3 regions of the Ruegeria sp. CDSC054 genome follow, and region 3 is predicted to be linked to each of the others. Evidence: riboswitches for the same ligand, from Rfam matches in the RefSeq annotation. Region 3 holds a riboswitch; each other region holds the start of a gene.
The links. A riboswitch is a leader RNA that binds a small molecule or an ion and turns the genes downstream of it on or off. The one in region 3 is predicted to bind cobalamin.
Positions count from the first base shown of each region.

Region 1: another riboswitch for cobalamin. It lies ahead of AC2FGC_RS09070 (DUF1636 family protein); the one in region 3 lies ahead of AC2FGC_RS22445 (metal ABC transporter ATP-binding protein).
Region 2: another riboswitch for cobalamin. It lies ahead of AC2FGC_RS15595 (hypothetical protein); the one in region 3 lies ahead of AC2FGC_RS22445 (metal ABC transporter ATP-binding protein).

Region 1 is NZ_JBXWOA010000003.1:269,726-275,670, forward strand. Features, by position in the region: gene AC2FGC_RS09060 (acetate/propionate family kinase) at 1-694, opposite strand, end outside; gene AC2FGC_RS09065 (bifunctional enoyl-CoA hydratase/phosphate acetyltransferase) at 687-2,081, opposite strand; cobalamin riboswitch at 2,275-2,482, shown strand; gene AC2FGC_RS09070 (DUF1636 family protein) at 2,584-2,940, shown strand; gene AC2FGC_RS09075 (ABC transporter ATP-binding protein) at 2,937-3,722, shown strand; gene AC2FGC_RS09080 (ABC transporter substrate-binding protein) at 3,733-4,683, shown strand; gene AC2FGC_RS09085 (FecCD family ABC transporter permease) at 4,685-5,698, shown strand; gene AC2FGC_RS09090 (ferredoxin-type protein NapF) at 5,848-5,945, shown strand, end outside.
Region 2 is NZ_JBXWOA010000008.1:50,447-56,391, forward strand. Features, by position in the region: gene AC2FGC_RS15575 (bifunctional 2',3'-cyclic-nucleotide 2'-phosphodiesterase/3'-nucleotidase) at 1-1,412, shown strand, start outside; RNA gene ffs (signal recognition particle sRNA small type) at 1,452-1,550, shown strand; gene rsgA (ribosome small subunit-dependent GTPase A) at 1,709-2,737, shown strand; gene AC2FGC_RS15590 (alpha/beta hydrolase family protein) at 2,746-3,603, opposite strand; cobalamin riboswitch at 3,748-3,967, shown strand; gene AC2FGC_RS15595 (hypothetical protein) at 4,052-4,459, shown strand; gene AC2FGC_RS15600 (protein-tyrosine phosphatase family protein) at 4,467-4,964, opposite strand; gene AC2FGC_RS15605 (DNA polymerase III subunit gamma/tau) at 5,122-5,945, shown strand, end outside.
Region 3 is NZ_JBXWOA010000019.1:40,128-46,072, forward strand. Features, by position in the region: gene AC2FGC_RS22440 (acyltransferase family protein) at 72-1,817, opposite strand; cobalamin riboswitch at 2,126-2,336, shown strand; gene AC2FGC_RS22445 (metal ABC transporter ATP-binding protein) at 2,566-3,324, shown strand; gene AC2FGC_RS22450 (metal ABC transporter permease) at 3,317-4,219, shown strand; gene AC2FGC_RS22455 (metal ABC transporter solute-binding protein, Zn/Mn family) at 4,216-5,115, shown strand; gene AC2FGC_RS22460 (hypothetical protein) at 5,196-5,438, opposite strand; gene AC2FGC_RS22465 (LysR family transcriptional regulator) at 5,625-5,945, opposite strand, start outside.

The DNA.
Region 1 (5,945 bases), on a different contig from region 3:
CGAGCGCCGAAAACCCCATGGTTGAGGCCACGGCCCGACCGCCCGACACCGCACACATCGACGCGCCATTTCCCAGGTGCGCAATGACGACGCGGCCGTCGTACAAGCCCGGCGCAATTTCTTTAAGCTTTTGCGAGACATAGTCGTAGCTCAGCCCGTGAAACCCGTATCTGCGCACACCCTTCTCGTAAAAACGTTGCGGAAGGGCGAAAGTATCATTCACCCAAGGATGCGTCCGGTGAAACGCGGTATCGAAGCACGCAATCTGGGTGGTACCCGGAAAGGCTGCCGCGGCCGCCTTGATACCCGCAAGGCTGTAGGGTTGGTGCAAAGGCGCGAAGGGAATGAAACCGCTTAGCGTATCAAAGACGTGCTCGTCCACCACGACAGGTTCCGAATAGACTGGTCCGCCGTGAACGACGCGGTGGCCCACGGCCCGGACGTGAATGTCCGGCAGGTATTCGCGGGTAAGTTCAAGAAACGCATTGATGGCCTCGTCATGTGTTTTGGCTCCAGACAACTGACGGTCGACAGACCGCCCCCCTGCTGATTGGGCCAACAAGCGTGGTGCATCCCCCAACCGCTCGATCTGACCGCGCCAGCGCATACTGGGACGTCGGTCCTCGACCAGTTCGTAAAGCGCGAATTTCAACGAGGACGACCCGGCATTCAGTGCCAAAACATGTTCAGCCATGGATTTTGCCTTCATTCGCAATTGCATGCAGCGCCGCGACAGCACAAGACGCCAGCCGCGAAGCATCATCATCTGCCCGAGATGTCAGGATAATCGGTGCCGCAGCACCTATCACGACGCCGGCAGCCTCGGCATGCGAGATATATGTCAGCTGTTTGGCTACCATGTTGCCGGCTTCGATATTCGGAACAACCAGAATGTCTGCGACCCCCGCGACCGGTGAGGTGATGCCTTTTGTCCGCGCGGCGTTCAGATCAACCGCATTGTCCATGGCCAAGGGGCCATCGACCAGCCCGCCGGTGATCTGTCCACGCTCGGCCATTTTCGACAACAGCGCCGCATCGACAGACGACGGTAAATGCGGGTTGATGGTCTCAACCGCCGACAAGACGCCAACCTTGGGCATCTCGATGCCAATAGAATGCGCAAGATGGATGGCGTTTTGAACGATATCGGCCTTGGTTTCGAGATCCGGTGCGATATTCACCGCCGCATCGGTAACCATGATGGGCCGGGACATGCCCGGCACGTCCATAACGAACACATGCGACAAGCGTCGCCCGGTCCTCAGGCCGTTTTCGCGGCGAAGAACGGCGCGTAAAAGGACATCTGTGTGCAAGTGACCTTTCATCAGCATCCGGGCCTTGCCTTCGACGACCAGATCGACGGCGCGACGAGCAGCCACATCGTGGCCTTTGGCTTGGATAATTTCAATTCCGGCCAAATCCGCTCCAAGCTGGGCGGCAGCGGCGGTGATTTTGTCCGGGTCGCCCACCAAAATCGGCGTAATGATGCTGTTTTCCAACGCCAGCAACGCCCCGCCCAGCGAATTTGGCTCCTCTGGCGCAACGATCGCTGTGGGCATCGGGTCCAGAGGACGTGCCTTTTCCAACAAAGCGTCGAAGTGCCGGTGACGTTGAACGATCAGTCCCGGCATCTCAACCGAGTCGAAGGTCAAATGCCGCGACGGTGGTGTGACCTGTACGGTACCGCTCAGGATCAATGCGTTATCCCCGACCCGGCGCACCTCGGCGGAACAGGTCAGGTCGCCGTCTTCACGCTTTTCGGTAACAGCCACAAAGGCGGTCAGTTCTTCGCCCGCCATAACCGGAGCATGAAAACTCAGGTCCGCCCGACGTGTTTGCGTACCGGCCCCCGGTAAGATGTTTCCAATGACTGCAGCCACCAGACCCGCGGGCCACAAGGCGGGCGCGACAGCCTCGGGGTGTCCATCTCCATCTCCGTCATAGGCCGCCAGATTCAGCGGGTTGTGGTCACCCGAAGCCGAGGCAAACGCGTACAAGTCGTCCACGGTGCACAATCGGGTGACCTGCGCCTTGTCGCCTACCTTCAGTTGAGAATAGGTTCTGTTTTCTTGAATTTTCATCTCAACCGGCTTTGTTTACGAATGCGTGTTCGTCGTTTTAAACATTGGATGTGCGGCCCTTCCGGAACCAGAACATATCCACCTTTGTCCCTACATTTCTGCGACGCAGCGTAGTCAGATCGTTGGCAAATGACAAATGACCTCTGTGCGTGGGGCGCTGAGTATTATCGCTTGACCCAAAATCGGAACTCGGGCAAGCATCACCCACGATGGTTCCCTATGGTTCGCCAAGGGATGAAAAGGGAATACGGTGAGGTTGCCAACAAGCGCCAAGTCCGTGACTGCCCCCGCAACTGTAAGCGGTGAGCGACGCCAAGTACCCACTGACCCCAAATGGGTCGGGAAGGATGGCCAAGCCACGACCCGCAAGTCAGGAGACCTACCATCCGATGTTCAACCAACCCGGGGCGGGGCGTCCTGGAAGGAGGCTTTATGACACGTCTAAGACGTGATGACATGATTGGCACCTTCTGCCCGCGCTTGGCAACAGGCGGAGTGGGCTATGTCGATCAGTCCTGATCATTTCCTTCTGATTTGCGAGACCTGCGAGGGTTCTGACCGGGCGGATTCATTGCGCGCTGCGCTTGCAAGCAAGCTTCCATCCAGTTTTGACATCCAAAGCGTTTCCTGCATGGCCGGTTGCGGTCATCCCACAACCGTCGGGTTTCAGGCATTCGACAAAGCGCAGTACCTTTTCGGTGACATCCAATCGACTGAGGACGTGGATGCTTTGGCCGAATTTGCACATCAATACCATCGCAGCGCGGATGGGTGGACCAACGCAACGCAGCGCCCGCCTGCCCTTCTTGAAAAGACCCTGGCGCGCCTGCCCCGGCTGAAGCTGGAGACAAGCGCATGACCTGCGGAGCTTTCCTTGAGGCGCGCGGGCTGGAGTATTACGCCCTGAACGGCGACGTACTGCTGCAAAACATCAATTTCGAACTGAGTGAAGGGGCCACTCTGGCAATTGCCGGCCCAAACGGTGCGGGTAAGACAACGCTGCTGAATCTTTTGTGCGGCGGTGAAGAGATTGTGCTGGGGGACGTTTTGGTAAAGGGGCGCAGCCTTCGGCAGCTTTCGGCGATGGACCGCGCCCGAATGATCGCCGTGGTCAGTCAACAGGAATCGCCGGACGGGCGTTTGTTTCTGCGCGACTACGTGGCCCTTGGGCAAATCCCGATCCGCGCCGATCGATCTGCGGCTGAGCACGCCTTGGAATTGGACCGCATCCTGAAGCTTACCGGACTGGTTGCCCTCGCTGACAAGCGGATGGCCGTATTATCCGGGGGGGAACGCCAGCGCGCTCATATCGCAAGGGCGTTAGCGCAGAACCCGTCGCTGCTGTTTTTGGATGAGCCGACGAACCATCTGGACCCGGACGCCAAGGGACGCATGCTGTCGCTGGTGGCTCAGCTGGGCATTACGGTGGTCATGATCGTCCATGATCTGGTCATGATCCCGGAATTCGCGACCCATGTCGCGTTGATGAAATCCACACGCCTGACCGGTTTCGGCCCAGTGCACGAAGTGCTGACACCCGAAAGGGTCCGTGAAACGTTCGGTGTCGATTTTCTTAGCTTTCAGCATGAAGGCCGCATGATCCCGGCACTGGATATCCGAAGAACCACTACCTCAAACTAGGGAAAGTAACATGAACAAAACTCTCTGGTGCGCTGCACTGATCAGCGGCATTGCAAGTGCCGCAACAGCGCGCGAGATCACCGTCGACAATTGCGGCGAGCCGATGGTGTTTGAAACTCAACCCGAGCGGCTGGTCGTGCACGACATGAACATGACCGACATGGCTTTTGCACTGGGTTTGCAGGACAAGATCGTGGGCCTGACGGGCATCACCGGCTGGTACAAAACCAGCCCCGAGTTTGAAACCCTGCGCGGCGACATCCCGGAACTTGCGCCCAAGTATCCAACAGTAGAAAATCTGGTCGCTGTCGAACCCGACCTTTTCTTTGCGGGCTGGTACTATGGCATGAAGCCGGGCGGTGACGTGACCCCCGACACTCTTGCGCCGTTTGGCATCAAAACGATGATCCTGACCGAAAGCTGCGTACATCTGGATAAGGATCGCCCCGAAGCCAGCATGGACCTGCTGTTCACCGACGTTCTTCGCTTGGGCAAAGTCATGCGCGTTGAGGACAAGGCAGAAAAGCTTGTTTCCGGCTGGAAAGAGGAACTGTCCGAAATTGAAACACAGACAGCCGACCTGCCGAAACCCCGCGTTTTCCTGCTGGACGGCCCCGCCGATGCCCCGTTTACGGCTGGTAAGTTTGCCATTCCCGACGCGATGATTGCTGCCGCTGGCGGCGAGAACGTCACCCATGATATGGACACCAGCTGGGGTCGTTCCTCGTGGGAGGCTGTTGCCGCTTCGAACCCGGAATTCCTGGTTTTACTTGATTATCAAACTGGAAATGGCGCCGCAGATACCTTCAAGTTCCTGCAGGACCATCCCGTGATGTCTCAGACGGATGCGGTCAGGAACGAACGCTGGATTGGTCTGCGCTACGAAGAACTGACACCCGGACCGGCAAATATCGAAGCAATTTCGAAAATGGCCAAAGCCATGCACCCGGGCCTGAACTGATATGGGCCGTCTTGGCCTTACACTCTTGCTGGGGGCGGCTGTATTGGCCGCCCTTTTGCTGACCTCGACTATCTACGGAACCACATCCATTCCGGCCTCTGACGCGCTAGCCGGTGTCTTGTTGGGCACAGGATTGATGGACGGAGAGATGTCTCCGCTCCACCGCATCGTGTTTGACCTGCGCTTACCACGCGCGCTGTTTGCCGCGGTGATCGGTGCCGGATTGGGCGTCGTTGGCGTTGTCCTGCAAACCACCACACGCAACGATCTGGCGGACCCGTTTCTGTTCGGACTGTCCTCTGGCGCTGCGGCGGGAGCTGTCTTTGTCATTACAGTAACCGGAGATGTGCTGGGCTTTTGGACCCTGCCACTGGCCGCGTTTTTCGGAGGGCTTGTCGCATCAGGCATTGTGCTGGCTTTAGTTCATGGGCTGCGCACAAGCGCGCCCGAAAAACTGATCCTTGCAGGGCTTGCAGTTTCGTTTTTGTTTTCAGCCATTACCAATTATCTCATTTTCGCGGGCGACAGCCGTGCGGCCCATTCGGTAATATTCTGGATGCTTGGGGGTCTGGGTCTTGCCCGGTGGGAGACATTCCCGCTTGTCTGCGCCGGTTTAGTATTGATCCTCGCCTATGCGATGTACCGCAGCCGCTGGCTTGATGCGCTGCTGACTGGTGATTTGACCGCCGCCACCCTGGGTGTGCCCGTTCAGGGCTTGCGGTTCCGAATGTTCTTCGTGGCCGCTCTTGCGACTGCTGTGTTTGTCTCCGTTGCGGGCGTGATCGGTTTTGTCGGCTTGATGGTTCCCCACATCGCGCGCGGTATCGCAGGGCCATTGCACAGCCAGCTTGTGCCTACCGCCGCCATTGTTGGGGCAGCGTTGCTTACAGGTTCGGATATCCTGAGTCGTCTGTTGCTTGCCCCGCAAGAGCTGCCTGTTGGTATTGTCACGACATCGCTGGGATCGGTTTTTGTCTTTCTTCTGTTGATCCGAACCGCTCGACCTCGGCGCTGATCGCCAAAGGTCGCATAGGTGCAAAAGTTAAAGTTTCCCAAATGACTAATAATAATCGGGCAAAATGACCTAAATCAAAAAAGACCCCCACAGATCACGGTATGCGATACACTCGATTACAGGAATCGAGTGTAGCCAGGTCGCATGCAATGCAACAATTGACCAGCCGACGCGCGTTTCTAAGCGCCAAAATTAGACCAGAGGACGGCAATATCGCCAGACCTCCGGGCTCGGTTGAGCTGTGCTT
Region 2 (5,945 bases), on a different contig from region 3:
GGGTTGAGGTCGCGGGGCACCAAGCCTCGCTAACCGTCGGCGTCTTCTCGGTGGTTCCGCCGCAGACCCGGAATTGGGAATCTCATCGGCTGGGTAATGACGTCCGGATAGACGACATTCTGACCTGCGCGCGCATTAAAGTGTCAGAGCTTCGATCCCACGGCTGCGACGTGATCATCGCGCTAGCCCATACAGGGCTGGGGTACGTCGACCCCGCGCCCGATCTTGAAAACGCGATAATCCCCCTTGCCGCGATTGAGGGCATTGACGCCATCATCGCCGGGCACACGCATCTGACCCTGCCGGGGAAGTCACACGCTGGGCTGGAACACGTCGATGCCACTGGCGGTATGGTGCATGGCACACCTGTTGTCATGCCGGGATCTGCCGGATCTCATCTTGGCGTGATTGATCTGACGCTGACTGCCACGACGGAAAAGGGTTGGTCGGTCGCGGCTCATCGCACTGAACTGCGCCCGGTCTCAGGTGCTGACCCGGCGGCCGAAGACCCGCTGTTGGTAGCGATGTTTTCAGATGTGCATTCCGCAACACGAAAACGGGCCGCGGAACCGATTGGGCATACGGATCAGAGCCTGCACAGCTATTTCAGCTTTTGCGCCAAGGATCGAGGGCTTGCGATGGTGGCCGCAGCACAGGCTTCGACCGTGCGCCAGATCCTGAAGGGCACACCCCATGAAGCGACACCATTGCTGTCTGCCGTAGCGCCTTCGAAATTCGGTGGTCGCGCCGGGCCTCGCTTTTACTCGGACATTCCTGCGGGCGTAATGCGCATGCGCCACGTGGCCGATCTGAACATCTTTCCAAACGAACTTCGTTCGGTCGCGGTGTCAGGAGAGCACATCAGAGATTGGCTTGAAATGTCTGCGGGCGTTTTCAATCAGGTGAAACCCGGCGCGCAAACTGAATTGGTCAATCCTGATCGAGCCGGACACAATTTCGATGTTCTGTTCGGGCTAAGCTACGTGATCGACCTCAGCGTACCGCCTCGGTTCGATGCGGAAGGGCGACTGGTAAATCCGGCATACCGGCGCATCTCAGATCTTCGTTTCCAAGGCCACGCGGTGACGGCCGAACACCGCTTTGTCGTTGCACTGAACAATTACCGCGCCAGCGGCGGTGGACATTTTCCGTTCATACAAGACGCCGAAGTCATCAACGTTCCAGCCTTGCCGATCCAACACGCATTGAAGGGCTACCTGACCGGTGCAATGCCCACAGAATCGCTGGAACAAGGTCCCTGCCCATTCCGTTTTGCGCCCATGCCGGGGTCCTCTGTCCTGTTGAAGACCGGTCCAAAGGCACAGTGTCACCTCGCGGACATCGCAGAGTTTAGCGCAAAGCTGGCTGGCACGGATGCCGAAGGGTTTTTGCGCATTCAACTCACACTGTGACGGGTTGTCATTTCTGCGTGTCTTCCCTATATCGATTTTCGAGAGGTTGGCGCGGGCGAGCGCCTCGCCAACCTGGTCAGGTCCGGAAGGAAGCAGCCACAACGAGCCCCGCTTGGGTCGATGTCCAACCTCTCACTTACTTGAACCGCTAGCCACAGGAGGGCTTTTATGATTGTAGCAAAAACCCTTTGGGCAGAGCGTTTCTGAGGCCGACCCTCACACCTGCCTGAACACATCACCGCTGATTGCGCGACCGCCATCCAGACGGCTTGCTGTACCTGAACACAGGCAGAACAATGTCCTTTACACTTTCGGACCTGGGATGGTCCTCACACTTTGCCGCCCAACATGCGGCCAATCCTTCGTGCGTTCCCTTTCGCATCACAGCCGTTCACCGTGATCGTCTGATCGGTGCAAACATCAACGGTGAAACACCTCTGCTCACCCTGGCCCAGCCGACGGGCGACTTCGCCGTCGGCGACTGGGTATTGGCGGATGATCATAACCGCGTTCAACAGCTGCTGGAACGCCGCAGCCTTTTGAAACGCCGCGCCGCCGGAACTGGGGCCGAGGCCCAGTTGATCGCCGCCAATGTGGATGTGCTGTTCATCGTCAGTTCCTGCAATGCCGACTTCAATCTGGCCCGGCTGGAACGGTATTTGGCTTTGGCACATCAGGCCGGGTGCTATCCGGTCGTCATACTAACCAAGGCCGATACCTGCACCGATCCTGATAAATACTCCAAAGCGGCCGTGTCGCTGTCTCCGTTTCTGACCGTGCTGGCAATCAATGCTTTGGATGCCATGGACGTTCAGCAAGTTCTGTCCTGGTGCCCCACCGGGCAGACCGCTGCACTGGTCGGCTCATCCGGTGTCGGCAAGACAACATTGGTCAACGCCATGACGGGCCTGGATGAGGCAACCTCCGGCATTCGCGAGGACGACGCGCGCGGGCGGCACACGACAACTGCCCGCGCGTTGCATCCGATGCAGAACGGAGGCTGGTTGATCGATACACCCGGCATGCGGGCTTTGCGGTTGCTGGATGCACAAGATGGCGTCGATGAGGTCTTTTCCGACATTCTTGAATTGGCTCAGACCTGCCGCTTTTCCGATTGTCAGCATCAGGCCGAGCCGAGCTGCGCCGTGCAGGATGCGATTTCCAACGGAACACTGGACGCTGAGCGGTTAGAGCGCTGGCGAAAGCTGCGGCGCGAGGATGAGAGGAACTCGGAAACCGTGGCGCAGTCTCGTGCGCGCGACAAGGCCTTTGGTAAGATGGTACGATCGGTGATGCAGGACAAGAAATCCCGAAAAAAGCTGTAAGTACCGGCTCAGGCGATTAACCGGGGCCATATGGCCGCATTTCGGCGCGCAAATGCGCCGATGTGACCGACCCCGGCCAATCCAAAGTCTTTCGGCGACAACTGATGCCGGCGGGCTTTGGGACCGTAAAGATCGGCCAGGCGCCAAACCGCGTTCGGGGGCACCACCTGATCATCGTCCATTGTGAACAGATCGACGGGTGTTTCCGACGCAGCCCAACGGGCGTCTGGAAGGCTTTTGCCGATATCCGGCACGTAGCTCAGCGCAGCGGTGCACCATTTGCGCCACTGCCAGTAGACACGTGCCGGAAGGTCCGAGCCGAACCCAAGTGCCTTGCCCGGCAGGTATCCCAATGCCTTAACCAGCAATGGCGGGTGGGCATACCAGAACATTGTCGCCAGTGCGCGATACGGCCAGGGGTGGTCGGATACCGTCACCAAACCTGAACAGACACAGATCATCCGGTCGATCTGCTCAATATCGGGCTGAATTGGCCCCAGCATTCCACCCACCGAATGGCCAATGCTCCACTGTTGCGCGACAGGAAACCTGCGCCGCATTTCAGTGCGGGCAGCGGGCATGTCGATCAACGCCCAATCGGCCATCGTGGCCTGCGAATCGCGCAGACGCCCCTTTAGAGAGTGGCCAAAATCGCGATAGTCATAGGTCAGACAGGCCATACCCTGTTCTTCCACCAGCCACCGCGCAAAATGCTGGTAATAGTCGCGCGGTACGCCTGTGGCTGCATGGACTACAACCGCCACATCAGGTGCCGAGGCAGGCATATACAGCCGTGCCGACAGTTCGGCCTCTCCGGCAGAAAACGTGAAATCTTCGGTCAAAACGACCGGAGTGTTGTCCAACATGGTGCCCTCGCAAGCATCTGAACTATTCGGTTCACATATGGCATATCGGCGCTTTTGCGCGACTAGAGTCAACAGATTTTCAAAGTGACCAAGCGTCCACTTGAACGATGGAAAACAGCCCGCTTGACTCAAGCCACCTACAACCGCTAGCGATGAGGTGATGGTTCTCGTCCTTATATTGGGGCGGGATGAAAAGGGAACTCGGTGCGGTCCAGCCCGGCAATGCCGGAACGGACCAAGGCCGCGACTGCCCCCGCAACTGTAAGCGGTAAGCAATGCCGAAAAACCACTGGCCGAAAGGCTGGGAAGGTCGGCAAAGCAATGACCCGCAAGTCAGGAGACCTGCCATCAAAGTAAAAACCGAAACTCGGGCGGGGTGTCCGGGCAGGTCTTCAGTTGACTGAAACACCTGTTCCACGTCCCCCGCTCACCGCGCGGAGGGCGCATTATGATCTGGAAGACAACGACCCACGAGTTCACCGCCACCCTGTGCCAGAAAACGGGGAAAACCTGCCCCGCATTGGCACAAATGGCTCGGGCCTTGGCCGAGGCGATGGCAACAGCACAACCAATGACGACCAGCGAATTTGAGGTGGACGGTTCCAGCGAACTGACCCATTGCGGCGAGGGCTGCACGGCTCGGTTTCGCGCTAGCCCGTCCCGGATCAGGGTCTATTGCGGCGCGAACGCAGACGACTCGGCAGATATGTTGGACGACTACGCCGATATGATGTTCAGCCCTGAATTCGCCACTCTGCCAACAGGTGTATTGACCGCCTTGCCTTGCGCAATGCTCGAGGCATCGGCACTTGCGCCGCGACCGTCACAGCACATCGTGCAGCAAGCAACAGCCTGATTTTGCTTCACCGATCGCTCTGGGTCGGCTTCATGGCCCAGGCCATCTGCTCATCCGTTTCCACCGCGCAGGGTCGAGCCAAGCGTAACCGGATTAGCGCGTGGTTTGGGTCTTCACCGCTTTCCACCATGAGCCTAAGCGCGACCATCCCCGACCGCCCACAACCGCCCCGGCAATGCACCAGCACGCGTCCACCCTCGGACAGCACCTGCCGGGCGGCTGCGCTGGCTTGAGGCCAAAGAGTTTCGATTGGCAGGGGCGGCGTGCCAAAATCCTCGATCGGAAGATGCACCCAGGTCGCGGGTCTGCTTTGAACGTCTCTACCAAAACTGCCTGCACCGACCTGCTGCATCTCGGCCTCAGTGGTCATTGAAATCACCAGATCAGGGTTCCAGTCCTGTATCACCCTCAGATCATCCACATACCCGCCGCCGCCGCCAGGCAAGGGGGACAACGCCAAAGTGCCTGAGCCAACAGGCAGTGCGTAGATTGCAAATTTTGCCAAAGCTTATGCTCCTACTGCCACCGGCTTACCAGGTTTTGACAGCCGGTTTATCCCGCTTACAGACGCAGTCCAAACCGAAATTCCACGAAGCCTGCTGTGGACGCGAGCGGCCCGGGTCTCTACGCTACATTTCTGACACGAATCTGACAGAGCAGACATGACCGAAACGCCCAGCCCCGCCTATCAGGTTCTTGCCCGCAAGTACCGCCCCGAAACCTTTGCAGATCTGGTTGGACAGGACGCAATGGTGCGCACGCTAAAAAATGCGTTCGAAGCGGATCGGATCGCGCAAGCCTTCATCATGACCGGCATTCGCGGTACAGGTAAAACCACCACTGCCCGGATTATCGCCAAAGGTATGAACTGCATCGGTCCCGATGGTGAAGGCAAACCAACGACCGAACCTTGTGGCCAGTGCGAGCATTGCATTGCCATCATGGAAGGACGCCATGTCGACGTGATGGAGATGGACGCCGCCAGCCGGACCGGTGTGAACGACATTCGCGAGATTATCGACAGTGTCCGATATCGTGCCGCCAGTGCGCGCTACAAGATCTATATCATCGACGAAGTTCACATGCTGTCGACCAGCGCCTTCAATGCCCTGCTCAAAACGCTTGAAGAACCGCCCGAGCACGTAAAATTCATCTTTGCGACGACCGAGATTCGCAAAGTTCCAGTGACAGTGCTGTCACGATGCCAGCGGTTTGACCTGCGCCGGATCGAACCCGAAGACATGATTGGCCTTCTCAACAAGATCGCAGCGGCTGAGAATGCGCAGATCGCAGAAGACGCGCTTGCTTTGATCACGCGCGCGGCCGAAGGGTCTGCCCGCGATGCAACATCGCTGTTGGATCAAGCGATTTCACATGGTGCCGGGGAAACCAGCGTCGATCAGGTTCGGGCAATGCTGGGCCTTGCAGATCGCGGGCGCGTGCTGGATCTGATGGACATGATCCTGCGCGGTGATGCGGCTGGAGC
Region 3 (5,945 bases):
TCTCCTTTTAGACTTTAAAGCCGCACATATCTGTTTCTTTTGATCAGGACAGAACATGCGCAGACCCAGCGTTAGAAAAAGATCTCAAACGCTGGATGGTCTTTCATCAATAAAGCAAAGAATTGGGCTCCGGCTTGGGTAATATGCACTCGGTCCGCAGAAATAATGTCTCCATTTTGATCGAAAACATGGATCTGATTCCCATTTGTGGTCGCGTAGCTGATGATATCGACATACAAACCAGCCGGTATGACCGACGCATTCTGCCTGTTTGCCTCAACTATTTCTTCGAATACCTTAGTCGTATAGTTTGGCCGACCATACCTGGGCAGTAAGGTGAATGCATTGAGACTATAACCAAAGTGTTTGGGGCCGACGAAGACGATATTGTGTTGCGCGGCATGCCCGTTTTCAAGAAAGAGTTTGCAAGCGCCGGAAAGGTTGACGATTGGCAAGAAAGTCGCGTCAGCATTTTGTATCAAAGATTTTGTGTCATCGTCCCAAAGCCTGGGCTCGCAAACATTGAGTGCGTCGCGATAAATTAGATTTGCATCCTTCATTATGCCCATCTCAATGAGAATATTCGCAAAATCACGGGCCTGACTGTTCCCGACAATCAAAATGTTGATGCCGCTGTTCGTATCAAACTTTTCTGCGTCGTACTGGCTGATGCGGTGATTATACCCAATGTGCATCCCCGCTGCGACCTCTCGATCCGTGTCGAAAACGCGTGTAGGGAAGCCTTGTCCGAGATACAGCGAAAGCCCAACAGCACACAGCGTTGCGGTCACTGCGGTGCACGAAACAACAAGGCGTGAAAGAGAGATCGCGTTTTTGTTGCGGAACGGTTGTTCGACAAAACGCCAGGTCAGATAGGGCAAAAGGAATGCAAATGGTATCAAGCTGGCAAGAAAATACGGGCTGGGTTCTTCAAAGCTAGCAATGCGCGCAAATGCGAAAATTGGTTGGTGCCAGAGATACAGGCTGTAGCTGATCAGGCCAATGCCAACCAGAATTCTGATGCTCGGCAGTTTGGCGACAAAAGTGCCTTCCTTTGCATAGAGGAGAACGAGCAAAGACCCGACGACCGGAACGGCTGTCAGGTATGACGGGTGTTGCATGGTCCCGTCAAAGATCACCATAGATGCAATCACCGCAATAAGGCCAAGTAGCGAAAGACTGTTGCTCGCTCTAACCTTGCGCCTATTTTCCCAACAGGCCCCCAATGCACCGAATCCGAGTTCCCAGGCGCGTGTATGCAGAAGATAAAATGTGCTCTCCGGGTGGGTTTGAACCAACAGTACGCTCGCCAGGAAACTGGACCCGATGATAGCCCAAACCAGCAGATCCGTTCTGTGTTTAAGTACCGGGTACAGGGCCATAAGCAAAAGCGGAAAAACTATGTAAAACTGTTCTTCAACTGCCAGGCTCCATGCGTGAACCAGAGGTTTGAACTCGGACGCGAGGTCCCAGTATCCACTTGTTAGCGTGAGAAGAACATTATTCAGAGAGAACATCGTGGCCACGACACTCTGGCCGAAGTTTTCCAGTGGATCGGGCAGCATGGTAAACCAAGCGATAGGAATACACACCAGTACGACGACACTCAGGGCAGGCAAGATCCGTCGGGCCCGACGCTCGTAGAACTTCAAAAGAAAGAAGCTATTTTTTCCAAGATCATCAAGGATAATAGAGGTTATTAGATATCCGCTGATAACGAAGAAAACGTCTACGCCTAAAAAACCTCCACTGAACAGGCTTATGCCGGAATGAAAAAGAACCACTGGTAAAACTGCAATGCTGCGAAGGCCATCAATTTCTTTCCGTTACAGCATTTAATCAAAACCCACTCTTGTATTTTGTGCTCGGGCCTGTGAGCTTTCGAAGCGCATCTGTCGTCAAGAGTGTGTCGAGGAACTTTGAGCCGCCGCAGCCAATCGAACAAAGTATTGGCAGGTTTATGCGTTCCGGTCGTTGCAAGACCCAGGCTGAAAACTTCTGAGTGAGCCCCGCGAAGTCACTGCCATTGCTAGCACCCTTATCGTAGAATTTTTTTGGCTGATTGGAGCCTGGTACAAATTGCCATCACCGATTGGTTCGCGCTCTTGTCGAATCAAATCAATTCGTATTTGGTCCACGTGATGGTTCCCGACTGTATTCTGCGGTCAGGGATAAAAGGGAATACGGTGCGGTTCTGTGAAAAGACCAATTCCGTGACTGCCCCCGCAACTGTAGGCGGCGAGCGACCCGAGATCGTCCACTGGGCAATAGCCTGGGAAGGATCGGGATAGCTTTGACCCGCAAGTCAGGAGACCTGCCATCCGAAATTTATGAACCTGGGCGGGGTGTCCCAGAGGGAGATGACAATGTTTCAAGCGGTCCGTACCGTGCACGAACTTGCGCTCGCTTTGCCCCTGTCCGAACACAGGAGGCGTTGCCGTTGTCATTGCAAAAAGCTGACACCCAAAGGGGTAAGTGCTTGACGGAATTTAGTGTTCCGGTGCTGGTCACGGGGGCTCTGGCGCTGTCGGCGATCTTGTGGCTCGCGATTTACGCGGTGATTTGATGTCGGCCGTTTTACAAATCCGAGATCTGACGTTGGGCTACCGCGACCTGACATTGTTTCACCGCCTCTCCATGGATATCGCGTCCGGGACAACCCTGGCCGTTCTTGGTGCGAACGGGTCGGGCAAGAGCACATTTGTAAAGATGCTGCTGGGCTTGATGGATCCGCTTTCGGGCAGTTTGACTTGGCCGCAGGGCCGTCCTGGTGACATCGGGTACCTGGCGCAGATGACCGAGTTCGACCGCCGATTTCCCATCCGTGTGAGGGATCTTGCCGCGATGGGTGCTTGGCGCGGGTTTGGTTATCGTACCGGGCTGGACGCCGCGGCACGTGACCGGATGGCCGCCGCGCTGGATGAGGCCGGGGTACTGGATATCGCTGACCGGCCTCTGCATATGCTATCGGGCGGGCAACTGCAGCGCGCGCTGTTCGCACGGGTTATCATGCAGGACGCGCCGCTGATCCTGCTGGATGAACCGTTTGCCGCCGTCGACCAAAGTACTGAGGCGCATCTGCTGTCGATTATACGCCGATGGCGCGATGAGGGGCGCGCGGTGGTTTTGGTGGTGCACGATCTTTCCTCGGTACTGGACTATTGCAGCCACGCGCTGCTTTTGGGCGGGCAAGAGGCGACCCATGGACCGGTGAATGACGTTCTGACACCAGACCGGCTGGTTGCACAAGGATACCTCTCGGAAAGTCAGGCGTCCTGGATGTTCCGTGGCACCCATTCAACAGCGGAGCACGCCAATGTATGACCTGATCGTCGAAATGTGGAGCTTTGCCTTCATGCGTCGCGCTTTTGTGGCAACCACGGTTTTGTCGGCTTCGGTCGCGCCGGTGGGGGCATTTCTTGTTCTGCGTCGCCTATCGCTGGCTGGTGAGGCCATGGCCCACGCGATTACCCCGGGCATCGTCATCGGCTTTGTCACGGCGGGCTTGTCAGTCATGTCACTGCTGGTCGGAGGGCTTATCGCGGGTGTTGGCGTCGCCATTTTGACCGCCTTTCTCGCACGCCGGACGATCCTGCGCAGCGATGCCAGCCTTGCCTCGCTGTATCTGATCGCACTGGCGGTGGGTATCTTTATTCTGTCTGCAGCAGGGTCCGCAGTCCCATTAAAAAGCTTCCTGTTCGGATCAATCCTTGGGATCGACGACGCGTCGATGATCCTTGTCGGAGGGGTGGCGACGGTAACATTGTTGGCATTCGCCGTTCTGCTTCGTCCGCTGATTGTCAGCACCTGTGATCCGGTTTTCTTCGAAACGCAGACGCGCCGACCGTGGTTGGTAGATCAGGGTTTTATGCTGCTGTTGGTTCTGAACCTGCTGGCCGCGTTCAAAACACTGGGAACGTTGATGGCCGTTGGCTTGATGATCCTGCCCGCAACTGCGGCGCGCTATTGGGCCAGTACGATCACCGGGCAACTGGTCCTGGGCTTTGTGTTTGCCTTGTCCAGTTGCTGGATCGGCCTGACCCTGTCCTACTTGTTCCCGGACACGCCGTCCGGCCCGGCGATCGTTTTGGTTGCCGGTGGGTTCTTTCTGTTCTCGGCTATTTTCGGTCCCCTTGGTTTTGGCAGACGGATGCGCAAACCGTCTGTTTCCAAAGACATCCCCATTGCCCAAATTCAACAAGAAGAGAGAGCACAATGACTCTTGTAAAGTCACTCTACGCCGGCATTGCCTCTGTGTCGTTTGCTTTGGCTGCATTGCCGGCCGTTGCGGCAGAAGACAACGTCAAGATCGTCGCTAGCTTTTCGATCCTCGGCGACATGGTCGAAGAGGTCGTGGGCGATCTGGCCACGGTTACGACAATCGTGGGCCCGGATGCGGATGCGCATGTGTATCAGCCTTCGGTTGCAGATGCGAAGGCCGTTGCCCGGGCGGATATCATCTTTGTCAACGGTCTGGGCTTTGAGACATGGTCCGATACCCTAATCGCTGAATCGGGCACTGACGCAACCGTGCACGTTGCCACCGACGGCATCACGCCTGTCACAGTCGAGGGCAAAATCGACCCCCACGCCTGGAATTCGCTGTCGAATGGCATGATTTACGTGACCAATGTCGCCGACGTGATGACAGAGGCGATGCCCGAGCACGCCGAAGAAATCGCTGCCAATGCCGCGGTCTATATCGCGCAGCTTGAGGCGCTGGATGTAGAAACCAAGGCAAAGCTGGCAGGTCTGCCCGCCAATCGCCGCACGGTTGTGACCGCACATGACGCATTTGGATATTTGGCAGACGCCTACGGCCTGACTTTCCTTGCGCCGGTTGGCATCGACACCGAAGCAGAGCCATCAGCCAAGGATCTTGCTGTTCTGATTGACCAACTGAAGGCGGATGGTGCTGCCGCGTTGTTTGTTGAAAACATCACAAGCCCCACTTTGATTCAGCAGATCTCGGATGAAACCGGAATCGTGATTGGTGGACGGCTGTTCTCGGACGCCTTGTCGGAACGGGGTAGCCCTGCCACCAGCTACCTTGCGATGTTCCAGCACAATCTGAACACTCTGCTGAATACACTTGGGAACGCAACCGCAAGCTAATTGGTCTTCAGGCACGAGGCGGTGCTTGATCCGCCGCCTCATACGGTGCTTTGGAACACTGGGTTTTGGGAAAACGTCGCTTAGTCCGGCTTCCAGCCGTCTTCGTATTCTCCCAAAGTACGGGAAAGATCCAATAGCGAGGCGAAAAATCTTGCGTAAACGTCCCGTGACATCATCGTCTTGTTGTCATCCAACACCTGCAAAAGATCGACAACGCCCGAGGCAAAGGCGTCATAGACCAACTGGTCCGCAGGCGTGGGGTCCAAGGTCCATATGTCGTGCGTGTTATAATACCCTGCGGGTTGGGGGTCGTCGTCTATCATGTGTCCGCCTCATTTTGATGCCGCACATGTAAGTGAGAGGAAGGCGAACGCTAGTGATGTGGCGGAAAGTCACAAGTATTTGGCGGTACAAAAAACGCGACCCCAACCTTGCGTTTCAGTGCTGATAGGAAGTGAAAAGCTTCGCTTCGACCACAACCGGCATGCATTGTGTCGACCGAGAAGTTGTCAGGGTTTCGAATGTTCGCTCTGCAATACTTCCAGAAACAGTTTGGTCACCCGCGTCGGTTCAGGTTGCTTTCTGGTCACTGCAGCAAACCGGGTTCGATATTGCGTTTCGCCTGGCAACACCATCCGCATTTTTTCCTGGTCCACAAAATCCTGCGCAAGATGATCAGGCAAATAACCTATGTATCGCCCCGACAGGATAAGTATGGCCAGCGCCTGCTCGCTTTGAACTTTTGCTGAACGTTGAAAGCCCAGTTGCTGACCGACAATGAGGTTCGGAGAGTTCACGCTGAGCCCAACATAATTGTACCTGAGTAGGTC